2 regions of the Kitasatospora sp. CM 4170 genome follow, and region 2 is predicted to be linked to the other one. Evidence: riboswitches for the same ligand, from Rfam matches in the RefSeq annotation. Region 2 holds a riboswitch; the other holds the start of a gene.
What was found. Region 2 has a riboswitch for cobalamin ahead of RMN57_RS01655 (prenyltransferase/squalene oxidase repeat-containing protein). Riboswitches for the same ligand answer to the same signal wherever they lie in the genome.
Positions count from the first base shown of each region.

Region 1: another riboswitch for cobalamin. It lies ahead of RMN57_RS09170 (HoxN/HupN/NixA family nickel/cobalt transporter); the one in region 2 lies ahead of RMN57_RS01655 (prenyltransferase/squalene oxidase repeat-containing protein).

Region 1 covers NZ_CP134877.1:2,317,169-2,322,212, reverse strand. Annotated here, with positions in the region: gene RMN57_RS09180 (ATP-binding protein) at 1-1,783, shown strand, start outside; gene RMN57_RS09175 (metalloregulator ArsR/SmtB family transcription factor) at 1,965-2,363, opposite strand; cobalamin riboswitch at 2,446-2,640, shown strand; gene RMN57_RS09170 (HoxN/HupN/NixA family nickel/cobalt transporter) at 2,673-3,836, shown strand; gene rpmG (50S ribosomal protein L33) at 3,917-4,081, opposite strand; gene RMN57_RS09160 (aminopeptidase P family protein) at 4,340-5,044, shown strand, end outside.
Region 2 covers NZ_CP134877.1:395,195-400,238, reverse strand. Annotated here, with positions in the region: gene RMN57_RS01665 (peptidase) at 22-1,098, shown strand; gene RMN57_RS01660 (flagellar hook-length control protein FliK) at 1,134-1,622, shown strand; cobalamin riboswitch at 1,759-1,902, shown strand; gene RMN57_RS01655 (prenyltransferase/squalene oxidase repeat-containing protein) at 2,004-3,545, shown strand; gene RMN57_RS36970 (hypothetical protein) at 3,542-4,771, shown strand; gene RMN57_RS01645 (CbiQ family ECF transporter T component) at 4,776-5,044, shown strand, end outside.

The DNA of each region.
Region 1 (5,044 bases), 1.9 Mb from region 2:
GCTGATCGCCCAGTTCGTCCACCGGTACGGCGGGCACTTCCCGGGCGGTGACCTCTACGCAGACCTCGCTGTTCACCGCCACGACGGCGAGGTCGATCTCGGGGCTGTCCTGGGCGGGTTCCTGCGGGCGTTCGCGGTGGAGCGGGTGCCGGACAGCATGGCGGAGCGGGCCACGCTGTACCGGACGGTCACGGCCGAGCGCCACGTCTTGCTCTTCCTGGACAACGTCGAGCAGGCCGCCGAGGTGCGGACCCTCGTCCCGTCCGCCGGTCTGGTGGTGGTCGCGGGCCGCCGGCGTCTCCCGGGCCTGCGCCTGGACGGGGCCGAGGTGCTGGATCTGGAGCCGCTGGGTGTCACGGCCGGCGCCGCGTTGGTGCGGCGGTGGCTCGGACCTGAACGGGGCAGCGAGCAGGAGCTGCGGCAGCTGGTCGAGCAGTGCGGCGGCCTGCCGCTGGCGCTGAACGCGGTCGGGTTCCAGCTGCTCGACCGCAGCCGCCTGGGCGTGGGCCAGGTGGTGGCCGAACTGTCCGACCGGGAGCGCGGGTTGTCATCGTTCAGCAACGCGGAGGGCGGCATCGACGGTGTCCTGGACTCGGTCTACCGGCGGCTGCACCGGACCACCCGGGAGCTCTACCACCTGATCGGGGTGAACCCCGGCCCGCTGGTCTCGGCCGAACTGGCCTCAGCCGCAGGGATCGAGCGGGTGGACCAAGGCCTGGCGGAGCTGCGCTCCGCCCACCTCCTGGACGATGTGGTGGCCGCGAGCCCGGACGAGCACTACCGCGCCCACGACCTGGTCCGGCGCCACGCCTACGAGCGGGTCCGGGAGCTGCCGGAGCGGTCCGGGTTGTTCGCCCGCGTGGTCGAGTACTACCGGGGCCGGGCGTTCCTGGCGGACGTCGCGGTGCTCGGATCGCGACTGCGGCTGCAGGAGCCGGCCGGCGAAGGGCTGCCGGGGTTCACCTCCGGAGCGGTGGCGCTGGACTGGCTGCGGGCCGAGCGGGCCAACCTGCGCGAGGTGGTCAGGTCGGCCGGTGAGCAGGGCCGGCACGGCGACGTCTGGCGGCTCTGCGAGTCGCTCTGGCCGCTCTACCACGGCGGTAAGTACTACGACGACTGGATCGAGACCCACCGGCTCGGCGTCGAGTCGGCCCGGCGGGACGACCGTTCGGACGCCGTGGTCCGGATGTGCAACCAGCTCGCCCGGGCCCACTACGAGCTGAGGGACTTCCCGCGGGCGACCGAGCAGCTGGCGGCCGCTTCGGAGCTGGTGCCGCTGGTGGCCGACCGTCGGCTGGTCGGCGTGCTCCACGAGACGGACGGCCTGCTCTGCCTGGCCGACGGCCGCCCGGAGCGGGCCGTCGAGCTCTTCACCCTCGCCCGGGAGGAGAACGAGGGCGACGCGCACGGCGTGGTCGTCCAGAGCTACAACCTCGCGCAGGCGCTGATCGCGGTCGGTCGCCCGGAGCAGGCGGTGGTCGTCCTGGACGAGGCCACCGCGCTGGCCGAGGCGGAGGGCGACGCCCCGATGCTGATGCGGCTCCCGCTGGTGCGGGCCCGTGCCCACCGGGTGCTGGGGCTGCTCGACGAGGCCGCCGCCCTGGCGGCGGAGGCCGCTCGGCGGGCTGCGGCCCTCGGCCAGCGGCTGAAGGAGGCCGAGGCGCTGAGGCTGCTCGTCACCCTGGCCGAGGAATCCGGCGACACCGGCCTGGCCGAGCGCGGCCGCTCCCGGCTCGGCGAGCTCGGAGGTCCGGAGGCGGACGCCGGGCAGCGTGGAAGGTGACGCGGGCGGCGTTCGGCGGACGGGGCGCGCGCTGAGGCCGGCAGGATCACCGCCCCCGGTGAACCTGTGCTCGGTGGACTGCTCGGCCTGGGCGGCGCGGTAGGTCCGGGGACGAGGCTCAGGTGCCTCCGCCGTCGTAGAGGTCGCCGAGCACGGGCGCGCGGCGATGGCCCGGGATCTCTCAGCCGGTTGCGGTGGCCGTTCGGGTGTCGGCGGAGGTGGGGGCTGGGTGGGCGGCGCAGGTGTTGAGGAGGGGGCGCATGGCGTCGTCCACGAGCCGGTAGCGCACGACGCGTCCGTCCTTGTCGCCGGTGACCACGCCGGCCGTCCGCAGCAGCCGCAGCGCCTGGGAGACGGCGGGGTCGCGCATGCCGGTGGCAACCGCGAGGTCGGTGACGGCGAGCGGACCGGCGCGGTGGAGGGCGAGCAGCAGGGCGAGCCGTCCGGGGTCGGCGAGCAGCGAGAACCGCTCGGCCCAGGACCGGACGTGCCCGGTGTCGCCGATCGCGGCGATGGCCTCGCAGACCCGGTGTCCGTCGATGGTGCGGTGGCCCGCGCGGTCGGCCGGTACGAGATGCATACGGACATTCTTGCAGCCCCGGCCCTGTGATCCTTGACACCTGCGCAGGTGCGCAGCCTTGCAAGGGTGTGCACGGGCCCCCTACGGTGTTGCCCGCCGTGGTGTTCGGGAAGACCGGTGACGGACCCTCAGGGGTCCGGAGTCCGGAGCGGCCCTCGCCACTGTGATCGGGGGGAATCGTCCGTACCCATGACGCCACTGGGCGCCTCGCGCGCCTGGGAAGGCGGGTACGGAAGCCCCGTCAGCCAGGAGACCGGCCACGGCATCTCACGAACGTCATTCCACGAGGTGCTGGAGCGTGATCCCAGGATGACCCTGCCCGAAACCGCCGCTGCTCCGGCGGCGCCGTCCGTCCTGCCGACCTTCCGGTGGCGCCGCGAGGACACCGTCCGCACGGCCGGGCTGATGGGGGTGATCCTGGCCATGCACGTGGTGGCGTTCGGGACGCTCATCTTCCTGGTCGCCCCCGAGAAGTACGAGGTCGGCACCCAGGTCTTCGGGGTGGGCCTGGGGATCACCGCCTACACCCTCGGCATGCGGCACGCCTTCGACGCCGACCACATCGCGGTCATCGACAACACCACCCGCAAGCTGATGGCCGACGGCAAGCGGCCGGTCTCGGTCGGCTTCTGGTTCGCCCTCGGGCACTCCTCGATGGTGGTCCTGATGGCCGCCCTGGTGGCGGGCGGCGCGCAGCTGGCCGACACCCTGATGGACGACGAGTCCACCACCCACCAGTGGCTGGGCATGGTAGGCACCTCCGCCTCCGGCGCCTTCCTCTACCTGATCGGCGCGCTCAACCTGGCCGCGCTGTTCGGCATCCTCAAGGTGTTCCGCTCGATGCGGGCCGGGCGGTTCGACGAGGCGGAGCTGGAGGAGCACCTCAACGCGCGCGGCTTCCTGGCCCGCGTCCTGAACCGCGCCACCCGCTCGATCACCCGCCCGGGCCAGATGTTCCCGGTCGGCATGGTGCTCGGCCTCGGCTTCGACACCGCGACCGAGGTGACCCTGATGGTGATGGCCGGCTCGGGCGCGGCCTCCGGGCTGCCCTGGTACGCGATCGCCTGCCTGCCGCTGCTCTTCGCGGCCGGGATGAGCCTGTTCGACACGCTGGACGGGACGTTCATGAACTTCGCGTACCAGTGGGCGTTCTCCAACCCGGTGCGCAAGGTGTACTACAACCTGACCATCACCGGCCTGTCGATCGCGGTGGCCTTCATCATCGGCACCATCGAGCTGGTCGGGGTGCTGCACGAGAAGCTGGACCTGACCGACCCGGTGAGCGGCTGGATCGCGGACATCTCGCTGGACAACGTCGGCTACGCGATCGTCGGGCTGTTCGTGGTGGTCTGGGCGGCGGCGATCGGGTACTGGCGGATCGCCGGGGTCGAGCAGAAGTGGAGCCCGCAGCCGGTGCAGCCGGGCGCCGGGCCGGCCGAGGACGCGCCCGCCGCCCAGGAGGCGGCGCGGTAGGCCGCGGGTCGCCGCACGCGATGGAGCCTCCCCGGTCCCGGGGAGGCTCCATCGCGTTCAGGGGGCGCCGCGTTCAGGGGTCAGCGCTCCTCGCGGAAGTCGACGTGCTGCCGCACGACCGGGTCGTACTTGCGCAGTACCAGCCGGTCCGGGTCGTTGCGGCGGCTCTTGCGGGCCACGTAGGTGTAGCCGGTCCCGGCCGTGGACCTGAGCTTGATGATCGGGCGCAGTTCGCTGCGGGCCATGGGTGGTCCTCCTGGGGTCGGCCGGCTCGGCGGGTCGCCGCTCCGGGGTGGCCGTCCCGGCGCCGGCCGGAGGCCGTACGCCGAAATGGAAGTCGTTTTCACGTATTGCCTCACAACGCGCGCTCCGGCCCGCCCATTCCCGGGGGGAGTGCGGTGGGCGCGCGGGGTCGGCGCGCGCGGTGGGGGAGCGCCGCGCGCCGGGCCCCGGCTGGGGGCGCTCGGCGGGCGGATCGGGACGGGCCTCCGTAGGCTCGACCCATGTCTGATGCGTACGCGGGCCGGCGGGAGCGGCTGAGGGAGCACTGCAGTGCGACCGGGGCCGACGCGGCGCTGATCACCCGGGCGGCGAACGTGCGGTACCTGACCGGGTGCCCGCCGTGCGGCGCGACGCTGCTGCTCACCCGGGAGCGGGCGCTGCTGGCGCTGCCGGACGACCTGCCGCCGGACGACACCGGCGAACACCTGATCGTCGAGGACGTGACCCGGGTGCCGGTGGCGGCCGGGGCGGACACCGCGCTGGCCGCCGCGGCCGCGGCGGCGAAGCTCCGGGTGACCGACCTCGCGGTGGAGGAGCACGACCTCACCGTCAGCCGGCACCGGGCGGTGGCCGGCCTGGCCGAGGGGGTCCGGCTGGCCGACCTAGCCCAGGCGGTCGAGCGGCTGCGGGTGGTCAAGGACGAGCACGAGATCGCCGACCTGCGGATCGCGGCCGAGATCGCCGACCAGGCGCTCGGCGAACTGCTGGAGTCGATCCTGGTCGGCCGCACCGAGCGGCACCTGGCGATGGAGCTGGAGCGCCGGATGATCGACCACGGCGCGGACCGGGCGGCCTTCCCGGTCTCGGTCGGCACCGGCAGCCACTCCGGGCAGCAGGCCCACCAGCCCACCGACCGGCGGGTGGAGGAGGGCGACTTCCTGACCGTGGTGCTGGGCGCGCAGTACCGCGGGTACGGCGTCTCCACC
Region 2 (5,044 bases):
TCCAGGCCCGGAAAGGCACCCATGTCCGCGCTTCGCCGCACCTTCGGTCTGCTCGCGATACCCGCCCTCGCGCTCGCCACCGCACTCCCCGCGGCCACCGCCGCCCACGCCGCACCGGCCGCCGCGACGTCCTCCCCGACCGTCCGGCCGGATGCCGCCGCGGCCGGCTGGCTGGCCCGCCAGCTCGTCGACGGCGACCACTTCGAGTCCGTCTTCAACGGCACCGCCTACCCCGACCAGGGCCTGACCATCGACGCCGTGCTGGCCTTCGCCGCCTCGCACAGCTCCGACCAGGCCGCCGCCAAGGCCACCGCCTGGCTGGCCAAGCCCGAGATCATCAGCGGCTACCTCGGCGACGGCACCACCGAGGCCTACGCGGGCGCCACCGCCAAGCTGCTGCTCGCCGCCGAGGTCCGCGGCGTGAACCCGACGGCTTTCGGCGGCATCGACCTGCCGGCCCGGCTGCGCTCGCTCCAGAGCCCCGAGGGCCGCTTCTCCGACCGCTCCCAGTGGGGCGACTACAGCAACGCCTTCGGCCAGTCGCTCGCCCTGATCGCCCTGCACCGCACCCCCGGCGGCGCCCCTGCCACGGCCGTCGACTTCCTCGCCAACAGCCAGTGCGCGGACGGCGGTTACCCGGTCTCCTTCGGTCAGGCCGCCTGCACCAGCGACCCGGACGCGACCGCCCTCGCCGCCCAGGCCCTCGCCGCCACCGGCCGCACCGCCAAGGCGAACGCGGGTCTCGGCTGGCTCGCCGCCCACCAGAACGCCGACGGCGGCTTCGTCGCGGCCGGGGCCACCGCCTCCAACGCCAACACCACCGGGCTGGCCACGCAGGCGCTGCTGTCCGGCGGGCGCTTCGGGGCCGGCGTCAAGGGCTGGAGCCGGTTGGTCAAGTTCCAGCAGGGCTGCACCACCGACCCGGCGGTGCGGGGCGCGATCGCGTACGACGCGTCCGGTTTCAACGCGGGCAACGGGTCCCGCGCCACCGCGCAGGCCGTCCTCGGCCTCGGTGGCACCCCGCTGGCCACCCTCTCCGCCGCCGGCGCGCGTCCCGACGCCCCGACCCTGGCCTGCCCGGCCCCGGCCTCCCACTGAGACGACGAACCCCCGATCCCGCGAGGAGAGTTCCGATGACCGACACCCTCATCCCGGCCCGCCCGGCCCGCCCGGCCCGCCGCACGCTCGGTTCGGTCGCCGCGGCCGCCGCCCTCACCGCCGGCCTGCTCGGCGCCTCCGCCGTCCAGGCCCCGCCGGCCCGGGCCGCGGCCTGTAGCGGTACCACCGGCGTCACCGTCGTGGTGGACTTCACCGCCGTCGGCGGCGGCATCGAGACCGGATGCGCCCCCGGGGACCCGGCCAGCGGCCTGGCCGCACTGACCGGCGCCGGGTTCTCGTACGCCTTCCACCCGCGTTTCCCGGGCTTCGTGTGCAAGATCAACGCACTGCCGGCGACGTGCACCAACCCGACCGGCAGCGCCTACTGGTCGTACTGGCACGCGCAGCACGGCGGCCCGTGGTCGTACAGCAGCCTGGGTGCGGGCAGCTACAACCCGGCCTCCGGCGACGTCGAGGGCTGGTCCTTCGGCGCGGGTGCGCAGCCGGGTGTGACGGCGCCCTGACGACCGGGCGACGCACCGGCGCGCCGGGCCCCGCGGAAGGGGCCCGGCGCGCGTCGGCGGCGATGGGCGACGTCCAGGCCGACCGTCCACGTGCCGGCCGACGAGGTGACGTGATCGACATGACGATCCGTTGACTCATCGTCAGGCGTCGTGGTCTGATGAAGCGATTGTCACCCTCCGCATTCAGGGGAAGCCGGTCCAACTCCGGCGCTGACCCGCAACCGTAGACCCACCTCGGGGTGGGTGAGCCGGAATGCCTGGACCGGGGGTCTGTTCACACAGCACTTGCGTCGTCGCGGACTACGACGTGGTCGGGACGGTCCCTGCCCGGGAACCGTCGGCTGCGCCGTTGCTCCCGCGTCGACCGACCAGGGAGTCGTCGTGAGGGTCAGCAGCAGTCGCGCACGTCGGAGAAGCCGGGACCTCGCATCCCTCGTGGTCGCCGGGACCGTCGCGGCTGCCGCCTGCGGCACGGTCCTGCTCGGACACCCCGGTACTGCCGCCGCCGACCCGGTCAGCCCCACCACCCCGCCCCTCTCCGCCGGGCGCAGCCCCGATCTCGGCAAGGGCGGCGCCTACCTCACCGACCCGTCCCGGCTGATCGACGGCCACTACTACGAAGGCTTCCCGGGCTTCGCCGACTTCGGCCTCACCATCGACGGGGCCTACGCCCTCGCCGCCACCGGCACCGACGACACCGCGCTGCGCAAGATCGTCGACTTCCTGGACCAGCAGGGCAAGGACGCCGGCGACCGCACCGTCAACGACTGGACCGCGATCGGCACCGAGTACGCGGGCGGCGGCTCGATCGGCAAGGAGGCGCTGCTCGCCGAGGTCGTCGGCCGCAACCCGCGGAACTTCGGCGGCCACGACCTGATCGCCGCCCTCGCCGCGATGGTGTGCACCAAGGCCGACGCGAACACCGGCTGCGACGCCCCGGGCAACTACACCTACGCCACCTCGGTCTTCTCCCAGGCGCTCGCCGTCATGGCCCAGCTCCGGGCCGGCGAGTCGACCGGCGCCGCTCCCGCGATCGCCTACCTGAAGAGCCTCCAGCACCAGGACGGCTCCTGGCCGAGCCTGATCCCCGCCACCGGCGACTCCGACGTGGACAGCACGGCGATGGCCGTCATGGCCCTCGCCCTCGTCCCCGGGGACGAGGCCGTGCAGGCGGTCGACAAGGGGCTCGGCTGGCTCGCCTCGCGGCAGCTGCCCGACGGCGGCTTCCCCGGTGCGGCCGGCGACTCCACCAACTCGGCCGCGCTGGCCGTCCAGGGCATGACGCTGCGCAAGGCCGCCTACGGCGGACACATCACCAAGGCGCTCGACTTCCTGGCCGGGCAGCAGAACGGTGACGGAGGGTTCAACGTCGCGTCCGCTGGGCAGCAGGGATCGGACGTCCGCGCCTCCACCCAGGTGCTCGGCGGTGCCACCGGCATCTCCTTCGGGACGCTGACCCGCCCGCTCGGAGGTACGCCGACGCCCACCGGCACGCCGACCCCGACGGGGACGCCCACGGGGACGCCGACCGGGACGCCGACCCCGACGGGGACGCCCACGGGAGCGCCGACCACCACCCCGACCTCGACGCCGACCGGCACTCCCGCCGGTACGCCGACCACGACCACCTCCAGCACCCCGGCGGGCGCGCCCACCACGGCCGCACCGGCCCTCGTGACCAGTACCCCCTCGGCCGGCGGCGGCCCGATCACCTGGTCGGCCGACGGCGTCGACGCCCCGGCGGTCGGTGCCGGCGTTCCGGCCGGGGGAGAGCCGGTACGGGCCGGCTCCGGCAACCTGGCGGGCACCGGAACCGAAGCACTGACGCTGACAGCGGTTGCGGGTGCGATGACCGCGCTCGGCTCCGCCGCCGTCCTCGTCGCCCGTCGCCGCCGCACCACAGCCCCGGGGCGTCACCGGTGAACCGGCGGCCCGGCACGCGCCCCGGCCGGCTGGCCGGGGCGGCGGCGCTGACCTTCGCGCTCGCCTCCGGCGGCGTCGCCGCGGGCACCGCCCCCGCCGCCGCCGCGCCGCTGCCGATCGACCAGTGCACCACCACCTCCGGCGTCGTGCTCGCCGTGGACCTCAGCAGGTGGGGCGGCCCGCTGCTGCGCTCCTGCGGGACCACTCCCACCACCGGGTACGCCCTGCTCAACCAGGGCGGTTGGAAGACCACCGGCACCGGGCACGACGGTCCGGCGTTCATCTGCCGCATCGGCTACAGCGGGTTCCAGGGCGGAAAGCAGTTCCCGACCACGGACCAGGAGAAGTGCGTGCTGACGCCCCCGGCCACGGCCTACTGGTCGTACTGGCACGCCGACCCGGGGCAGAACGAGTGGTCCTACAGCCAGCTCGGGGCGATGAGCTACCAGCCGAAGCCCGGAAGCGTCGACCTGTGGATCTTCGGCGGCACCAACATCGAGGGCACCGAGGGGCGTCCCACCTTCTCGCCGGACAGCGTCCGGGCCCACAACTCCAGCCCGGGCGGGCAGCCGGCCGACCCGGGCCAGAGCAGCACGGGCGGCTCCGGCGGTGCCTCGGGCGGCGGTTCCGGCTCCTCGGGCGGTTCCGGCGGCGGCTCCACGGGGGCCACCGGCACGACCGGCGGCTCCGGCGCCGGCTCGGGCGGCAGCACCGGCAGCACCGGCACCACCGGCGGCTCGGGTACGGCCGGTGGCGCCACCACCACCAACGGCTCCGGTACCACTGGCGCCACCACCACCGGCGGCTCCGGCGCGACGGGTGGCTCAGGCCGTGCCCCGGCCCCCGCCAAACCCCAGACGAGCGGAGCCCGTCCGCCCGCGCCTGTCCGGCCCCAGGGGACCGGCACCTCCGGCACCCCCGACGACGGCATCACCCCGCCGGGCGCCCCCGAGCCAACCCCGGAGCCCGCGACACCGGTGCCGGCCGAGACGCCCACCGCGGCACCGACGGACACCCCGAGCGAGCAGCCGACGGAGCAGCCCGCCGTGGCCGCGCCGACGGCCACCCCCGCCGTGCCCGGCGGGGTGGTGGACGCGGCTCCGGTGGCCGACGCCCCGCACGACTCCGGCTCGATGGTCCCCGCCGTGGTCGGGACCGTGCTCGTCGTGGCCCTGGGTGTGGCCACGGTGGTCGCGGCGCGCCGCCGCCGCCGACAGGCCGAGTGATCTCGTGACCGTGCTCGACAAGCGCCCTGCCGGCTCCCCGCCCCCCGCCCCCGGATGGAGCGCCGGGGGCCGGCGCAGCCCGCGGAACCTGCACCCGCTGGCCTGGTGGACGTGGGCGCTCGCCCTGGCGACGGCCGCCAGCCGCACCACCAACCCGCTGCTCCTGCTCCTCGTCCTCGCCGTGCTCGGCTACGTGGTCACCGCCCGCCGGACCGAAGCCCCGTGGGCGCGCGGATTCACCTACTACCTGTGGGTGGCGCTGAGCGTGGTGGC